DNA from 2 places in the Nonomuraea sp. NPDC001636 genome. Region 2 is predicted to be linked to the other one. Evidence: riboswitches for the same ligand, from Rfam matches in the RefSeq annotation. Region 2 holds a riboswitch; the other holds the start of a gene.
The links. A riboswitch is a leader RNA that binds a small molecule or an ion and turns the genes downstream of it on or off. The one in region 2 is predicted to bind thiamine pyrophosphate.
Positions count from the first base shown of each region.

Region 1: linked by a shared signal. The riboswitch ahead of thiC (phosphomethylpyrimidine synthase ThiC) and the one ahead of ABT158_RS41585 (purine-cytosine permease family protein) in region 2 are both predicted to bind thiamine pyrophosphate.

Region 1 covers NZ_JBEOZT010000001.1:338,038-342,241, forward strand. Annotated here, with positions in the region: gene ABT158_RS01515 (glycoside hydrolase family 95 protein) at 1-1,520, shown strand, start outside; gene ABT158_RS01520 (class I SAM-dependent methyltransferase) at 1,480-2,100, opposite strand; TPP riboswitch at 2,136-2,248, shown strand; gene thiC (phosphomethylpyrimidine synthase ThiC) at 2,241-3,719, shown strand; gene ABT158_RS01530 (SDR family oxidoreductase) at 3,730-4,204, opposite strand, start outside.
Region 2 covers NZ_JBEOZT010000031.1:62,079-66,282, reverse strand. Annotated here, with positions in the region: gene ABT158_RS41600 (TenA family protein) at 1-296, shown strand, start outside; gene ABT158_RS41595 (Fpg/Nei family DNA glycosylase) at 334-1,212, shown strand; gene ABT158_RS41590 (rhodanese-like domain-containing protein) at 1,239-1,562, shown strand; TPP riboswitch at 1,613-1,726, shown strand; gene ABT158_RS41585 (purine-cytosine permease family protein) at 1,717-3,054, shown strand; gene ABT158_RS41580 (methylated-DNA--[protein]-cysteine S-methyltransferase) at 3,040-3,612, opposite strand; gene ABT158_RS41575 (ATP-binding protein) at 3,708-4,204, shown strand, end outside.

The sequences.
Region 1 (4,204 bases), on a different contig from region 2:
TCTCGGCGGCCACCGACTACGCGCCCGTCCACCCCGGCTACCGCGGCCCGGACCCGGCGGCGCGGGTCACGGCGGCGGTGGACGCGGCGGCGCGGCGGCCGTACGCGGAGCTGCGGGCCGAGCACGAGGCCGACCACCGGGCGCTGTTCGGCCGGGTCCGGCTCGACCTCGGCCAGCGCATGCCCGACCTGCCGACCGACCGCCTGCTGGCCGCCTACGAAGGCGCCGGAACCCCGTCCGACAGGGCCCTGGAGACGCTGTACTTCCAGTACGGCCGGTACCTGCTGATCGCCTGCTCCCGCCCCGGCTCGCTGCCGGCCAACCTCCAGGGGGTGTGGAACGCGTCCAACTCGCCGCCGTGGGAGTCCGACTACCACACCAACATCAACCTGCAGATGAACTACTGGCCGGCCGAGCCGGCGAACCTGGCCGAGACGGCGGTGCCGTACCAGGAGTTCGTGGCGGGGCTGCGCGCGCCCGGACGCGAGACCGCGCGGTCGATGTTCGGCTCCACGGGGTGGGTGGTGCACTCCAACACCAACCCGTTCGGGTTCACGGGGGTGCACGACTGGCCCACGTCGTTCTGGATGCCGGACGCCGCCGGCTGGCTGGTGCGCCAGCTCTACGAGCGTTACCTGTTCGACGGCGACGAGCGCTACCTGCGCGGGCACGCCTACCCGGCGATGCGCGAGGCCGCCGAGTTCTGGCTGGCCAACCTGTGTCCCGACGCGCGCGACGGCAGCCTCGTCGTCTCGCCCGCCTACTCGCCCGAGCACGGCGACTTCACCGCGGGCGCGGCCATGCCGCAGCAGATCGTCCGGGACCTGTTCGCCTGCACGGCCGCGGCCGCGCGCACGCTCGGCGTGGACGCCGAGTTCGCCGGACGGCTGCGCGCGGCGGCCGACCGGCTCGACCCCGGGCTGCGGGTCGGCTCCTGGGGGCAGCTCCAGGAGTGGAAGGCCGACCTCGACGACCCGTCCGACCGGCACCGGCACGTCTCCCAGCTCTACGCCTTACACCCCGGGACGCAGCTCACCGCCCCCGAGCACCTGGCCGCGGCGCGCACCACCCTCGAAGCCCGCGGCGACGGCGGCACGGGCTGGAGCATGGCCTGGAAGGTCAACTTCTGGGCCCGGCTCAAGGACGGCGACCGCGCCCTGAGCATGCTGAGCGGGCAACTGCGCGCCAGCACCCTGCCCAACCTGTGGGACACGCATCCGCCGTTCCAGATCGACGGGAACCTCGGCGCGACCGCCGGGGTGGCCGAGATGCTGCTCCAGAGCCACGCCGGCGTCATCGAGCTGCTGCCCGCGCTGCCGGCCGCCTGGCGCGCGGGCTCGTTCGACGGGCTGCGCGCCCGCGGCGGCTTCACCGTCGGGGTCACCTGGGCGGACGGTGTGCCGGTCGAGGTCAGGCTGTCGTCGGCGCGCGGCGGGACCGCCCGGCTGCGCGGCCCCGGGTTCACGCTCGACCTGGAGACTAGGGCAGGGGAGAGCTGCGCGCTGTCGCCAGCACGCTGAACCACGTGCGGTGGGTGACGTTCGTCTCGTGCCAGGCGACCGCGAACCCGGCCGCGTCCAGCACCGCGAGCAGGTCGCCCGCGTCGCGGTGGACGAACCAGCGCTCGTACTCCGTCCGGTACGGCACCGGCTCCCAGCCCTCGCTGTCGCCCAGGGCGGTGACCAGCGCGAGCACCCCGCCGGGGCGCAGCGCCGCGTGCCAGGCGCGCAGCGTCGGCTCGGTCTGCTCGGACGGCACGTGCACGAGGGCGGCGGCCGACCAGACGCCGTCCAGGGACGCCGGCGACAGCGGCGGGCGTCGCAGATCGCCCAGAACGGTGGGAACGCCGCGCCCGGCGGCGAGCCTGGCCATCTCGATCGACAGGTCCACGCCCACGGTGGTCAGGCCGCGTCCGGCGAACCAGGCCGACTCGCGCCCCGGGCCGCATCCCAGGTCGGCGACCGTGGCTCCGGCGGGCAGGGCTGAGGCGAACCGGTCGCGGAAGGCCGCGAACGGGGGCGACGGATTGGCGACCTGCTCGTCGAACTGGCGCGCGATGCGGTCGTAGGTGGCGGTCGTGTGCGCAATGGGATCGGACATCCCCTTGATCCTGCCACGCGCGGGGTTATGATCGCGGTGACCAACGCGGGAGCCCGGTGCGGACCGGGCTGAGAGGACGGCTGTCAGCCGCCGACCGCCAGAACCTGCTCCGGATAATGCCGGCGAAGGGAGTTTGCGCGATGAGCGACGCGCGCTTTTCCAAGATCCACATCGGTGACCTCCAGGTGCCGATGCGCGAGGTCAGGCTGTCGAACGGCACGTCGGTGCGGCTCTACGACACCTCGGGGCCGTCGCGTACCGACCGCTCGGCGTGGGGGTCGCCGGTCACCCAGCTCGGCGCGGCGCGGCGCGGCGTGGTGACCAAGGAGATGGAGTTCGTGGCCGTACGGGAGGGGATGACGCCCGAGTTCGTCCGGCAGGAGGTCGCGGCCGGGCGGGCGGTCATCCCCGCCAACGTCAACCATCCGGAGTCCGAGCCGATGGCGATCGGCCGGAACTTCCTGGTGAAGATCAACGCCAACATCGGCAACTCCGCCGTCTCCTCCTCGATCGAGGAGGAGGTCGAGAAGATGACGTGGGCCACCCGGTGGGGCGCCGACACCGTCATGGACCTGTCCACCGGGCCGAACATCCACGAGACCCGCGAGCAGATCATCCGCAGCTCGCCCGTCCCGGTCGGGACCGTGCCCGTCTACCAGGCGCTGGAGAAGGTGGGCGGGCGTCCCGAGGCGCTGTCGTGGGAGGTCTACCGCGACACCCTGATCGAGCAGTGCGAGCAGGGCGTCGACTACGTGACGGTGCACGCGGGCGTGCGGCTGGCGCACGTCCCGCTGACCGCCCGCCGCAAGACCGGGATCGTCTCGCGCGGGGGCTCGATCATGGCCGCCTGGTGCCTGGCCCATCACCGCGAGAGCTTCCTGTACGAGCACTTCGACGAGATGTGCGCCCTGCTGGCCCGCTACGACGTGACGTTCTCGCTGGGCGACGGGCTGCGCCCCGGCTCGATCGCGGACGCCAACGACGAGGCCCAGTTCGCCGAGCTGCGCACCCTGGGCGAGCTGACCAAGATCGCACATGCGCACGACGTGCAGGTGATGATCGAGGGCCCCGGCCACGTGCCGATGCACAAGATCAAGGAGAACGTCGACCTGCAGCGCGAGCTCTGCGACGACGTGCCCTTCTACACCCTCGGCCCGCTCGTCACCGACATCGCCCCCGGCTACGACCACATCACCTCCGGCATCGGCGCCGCCATGATCGCCTGGTACGGCACCGCCATGCTCTGCTACGTCACCCCCAAGGAGCACCTCGGCCTGCCCAACCGCGACGACGTCAAGACCGGCGTGATCACCTACAAGATCGCGGCGCACGCGGCGGACCTGGCCAAGGGGCACCCGCAGGCCCAGGCGTGGGACGACGCCCTGTCGGACGCCCGGTTCGAGTTCCGCTGGGAGGACCAGTTCGACCTGTCGCTCGACCCGGACACCGCCCGCGCCTTCCACGACGAGACCCTGCCGGCCGCGCCCGCCAAGACCGCGCACTTCTGCTCCATGTGCGGCCCGAAGTTCTGCTCGATGAAGCTCAGCCACGAGGTGCGGGCGGGCCTGGCCGACAAGGCGGCCGAGTTCATCGGCAAGGGCGGCACGATCTACCTGTAGCCCGCCGCGGTCAGCCCGGGAGCGTCTCGCCGCCGATCGGGGCCAGCACCTCGCCCGTGTAGTACGAGGACAGCCGGTCGGCGGCGAAGAACACGTACGAAGGGGCGATCTCGTCGGGGTCGGCGGCCCGCTTCATCGGCACCTGCGCGCCGAACTTCGCCACCTTCTCCTCCGGCATCGTGGCCGGGATCAGCGGCGTCCAGACCGGGCCGGGGGCGACGGCGTTGATCCTGATGCCGCGCTCGACCAGGTTCTGGGCCATCGAGTAGGTGAAGGCGTTGATCGCGCCCTTCGTCGCGGCGTAGTCGATGAGGGTCTTGTTGCCGCGCAGGCCGTTGATCGAGGAGGTGTTCACGATCGCGCTGCCCTCCCGCAGGTGCGGCAGCGCGGCCTTGGTGACGCGGTAGTAGCTGTGGATGTTGACCGCGAACGTGTGCTCCCACTGCTCGTCCGTCAGCTCCTCCAGGGAGTCGACCGGCGCCTGG
Region 2 (4,204 bases):
CGTGTGTGGCGTACACGGCGTTCCTGTTGGAGGCGGCGGGGTCGTACGGGGAGGGGTTGGCGGCGCTATATCCGTGTATGTGGGGATATTCGAGTCTTGGCAGGATCCTCGCCGAGAACCCGCCCGCCGAGCCGCGGTACCGCGCCTGGGTGGACACCTACGCCGACCCGGCGTTCGCGGCGCTGACCGTACGGATCGGGCAGATGATCGACGAGGCCGACCCCGACCCCGTACGGGCGGAGGCGCTGTTCGCCGAGGGCATGGCACACGAGCTGGCCTTCTGGGACGTGCCGTAGTCGCGTGCCGGTCCGGCGCGCGCCATACCCTGGGGGCATGCCGGAACTTCCCGAGGTGGAGTCGCTCACCAACTTCCTGCGCGAGCGGGCGGTCGGCCGCTCGATCGCCGGCGTCGACGTCGTCGGCTTCCAGGCGCTCAAGACGTTCGACCCGCCCGTCACCGCGCTCGGCGGGCTCACCGTCACGGGCGTGTCGAGGCACGGCAAGTTCCTCGACCTCGACTGCGACGGCCTGCACCTGATCATCCATCTGGCCCGCGCCGGCTGGCTGCGCTGGCGCGACGACCTGACCGGCGCGCGGCCGGTGCGGCCGGGCAAGGGGCCGCTGGCCGTACGCGTACGGCTGGCGCCCGACGACGACGGCCTGGCCCCCGGCTTCGAGCTGACCGAGGCCGGCACGCAGAAACGGCTGGCCGTCTACGTCACCGACAAGCCGGAGGACGTGCCCGGCGTCGCCGCCCTGGGCCCCGACCCGCTCGACGACGCCTTCACCGTCGAGGCGCTCAAGCGCATCGTGGGCGGCAACCGCACCCAGATCAAGGGGCTGCTGCGCGACCAGAAGGTGATCGCGGGCATCGGCAACGCCTACTCCGACGAGGTGCTGCACGCGGCGAAGATGTCGCCGTTCAAGATCGCCGCGACGCTGACCGACGCGCAGATCGCCGACCTGCACGAGGCCATCGTGACGACGCTGCGCGACGCCGTCGAACGGGCGCACGGGCTGGCCGCCAAAGACCTCAAGGCGGAGAAGAAGTCCGGGCTGCGCGTGCACAACCGGGCCGGCCAGCCGTGCGACGTGTGCGGCGACACGATCCGCGAGGTGTCCTTCGCCGACTCCGCGCTCCAGTACTGCCCGACCTGCCAGACGGGCGGGAAGCCGCTGGCCGACCGGCGGATGTCGCGCCTGCTCAAGTAGGGTCCCGGGCGCGGGATGATGGAGGCATGACCGTTCCAGAGATCGACGTCACCGCCGTTCCCGACGACGCCTACCTGCTCGACGTCCGCGAGCAGGACGAGTGGCTGGCCGGCCACGCCCCCGAGGCCGTGCACATCCCCATGTCGCAGATCCAGGGCCGGGTCGAGGAGGTGCCCGCCGACCGCACCGTCTACGTGGTGTGCCGGGTCGGCGGCCGGTCGATGCAGGTCACCGCGTGGCTCAACCAGCTCGGGCGCGACGCCGTCAACGTGGGCGGCGGCATGCAGTCGTGGGAGTTCGCGCGCCGTCCCATGGTCAGCGAGACCGGGCAGGAGCCTTTCGTGGCCTAATGCCCCACTGTGGCGGTTCCGCCGCCATTGAGGCATGATGAGGGCGCCAACTGCATAGTCGCGGGAGCTCGGGGTGCCGGGCTGAGAGGGCAGCAACACAGCCGCTGCCGACCGCCTGAACCTGTCCGGGTAATGCCGGCGTAGGGAGTGTGCGATGACGCATGTCGTCGACGAAGTTCCGCTGACCCTTGACGGCGCGCCCCCCAAGACCCTCGGCGTCCTCGACCAGGGCGCGCTCTGGGCCAACCTCGGTGTCAGCCTCCTCGGCTTCTCCGGCGCGCTCGTCCTGATCGATCCCCTGGGCAACGCGCCGCTCAGCCTCGTGGCCGCGCTCACGGCCGCCGTGGTGGGCAGCCTCATCGGCACGGCCATGGTCGGCCTGTCGGCCATCCCCGGCACGCAGACCGGGCGGCCGGCGATGGTGCTGCTGCGCGGGCTGTTCGGGGCGAAGATGTCGTACGTCCCGTCCGTGCTGAACATCGTGCAGATGCTCGGCTGGGGGGCCTTCGAGCTCTGGGTGATCGCCAAGGCCGCGAGCGCGATCTTCGGGAGCGTCCCGTACCAGGTGTGGGTGGTGGTGGCGGGGGTGCTGACCACCGCGCTCGCCGTCTGGCCGCTCGGGTCGATCAGGCTGCTGCGCCGGTACGTGACCGCCGGCGTGATCGTGTCGCTGATCTGGTTCACCGTGTCGTTCCTGGGCGAGGCGCCGACGTACACGGGCGGGTCGTGGACGGCCTTCGCCCCGGCCGTCGACTACGTCATCGCCCTGTCGGTGTCGTGGGTGCCGATGGCCGCCGACTTCGCCAGGCACTCGCGTTCCAGCCGGGCCGCCTTCACCGGCGTCGTCGGCGGCTACACCGTCGCCCAGGTGGCCTGCCTGGCCCTCGGCGTGTACGCGGTGGCCATCGCGGGCGCCCAGGCGGTCCAGGCCGACGGCATGGTCGTGTTCCAGCCGTTCGTCGCGGCGCCGCTGGGCGCGCTGTTCTTCGGCATCCTGGTGCTGCGCGAGACCGACCAGTCCTTCGCCAACGTCTACTCCACCACCGTCTCGCTGCAGAACCTCATGCCGAAGGTGGACCGGCGGATCGTCTCCACCGCGATCGGCGTGCTCACCACCGCGATCGCCCTGGTCGTGGACGTCACCTCCTACGGCGCGTTCCTCGGGGTGATCGGCGCGGTGTTCGTGCCGATGTTCGCGGTGCTGGCCGTCGACTACTTCGTGCTCGGCGGCGCGGCCCGCTGGAACACCGCCGAGGACGCGCCCTCGCGCTGGCTGATGCTGCTGCCGTGGGCGCTGGGCTTCGCCGCCTACTGGTTCACCACCTCGACGCCCACGGTCGCCGGCTGGGACGACTTCTGGGCCTCCGCCCGCGAGGCCGTCGGCTTCACGCGGGAGCCGTGGATGAACGGCGCGCTCGGCGGCGCGCTGGTCGCGGCCCTGGTGACGCTGCTCATCGGCGTGCTCGGCCGGCGCCGCTCAGCGGCCCGCTGAGACCCGGCGTTCGACGTTGAGCAGGTGCTGCTTGGCGGCCACGCCTCCGGCGTAGTCGCCGAACTCGCCGTCCTCACGGACCACCCGATGACAGGGCACGATCACGCACACGGGGTTGGCGCCGACCGCGTTGCCGACCGCGCGAAGGGCGCGCGGCCGTCCGATGCTCGCGCCGATCTCCTCGTACGTCGTGGTCGTGCCGTAGGGCACGGCCATGGTCTTCTGCAGCACGGTACGGGCGAACGGCGTGGCCAGCGCGAGGTCGACCGGCGTGGCGAAGGTGCGCAGCCGGCCGGAGAAGTACGCGTCGAGCTCGCGGCGCACCGGGTCGAGGCGGCGGGCGTCGGGCCCGATGAACGTGCCGACCTCCTTGGCCAACCGCTCGAACACGGTGTTCTCGGCCTCGAAGCTGCAGGCCGCGATGCCCTTGCCGGTCACCGCGAGCACCAGCCTGCCCACCGCGCCGTCGTAGGTGCCGAACGCGATGTCCGGGGGCCCCTCTCCCTTGTAGGTGCTGGAGGTCACTCTCAGCAGGGCATCGAGGTCGCTGCTCGACATGCCTCTCACCCGTTTCAGCCACCGGAATCTTCGTGAGCGCAGCGTATCGGACGGATCGCCCGTCAGACCCACCACGCCACGTGCACTATGGAGGTGTGGGATACGCATGGGTCGGCAGTGACGAGGAGATCGCTCGCGCCGTGCTCGCCGGGTCCCCCAACGCCGTGGTGGCGCTCGACCGCGACCAGAGCGTGCTGGTCTGGAACGCGGCGGCCGAGCACCTGTTCGGCTGGACGGCGGCCGAGATGCTGGGTCGCCGGGCGCCGATCGTCCCCGACGAGCTGGCCGCCGAGCACAACGCGGTGCTGGAGCGCGTACGCACCGGGGGGCAGGTGTCGTTGCGCACCAAGCGCGTCCACAAGGACGGCAGGCCGCTCGACCTGCGGGTGGACATCAACGCCCTGCGCATGGGCAACTCCGTGGTCGGCTACGTCCTGGCCCACCATCCCGCGCGGGCCGACGAGGTCGCGGGGCTGCGCATGGAACGCCGGGCCCGGCTGGTGCACCGGCTCACCGACGTGGTCGGCGACATCAACTCCGAGCTGGAGCTGCCGGCCGTGCTCGACCGCATCTCGGCCAGCCTCACCGAGCT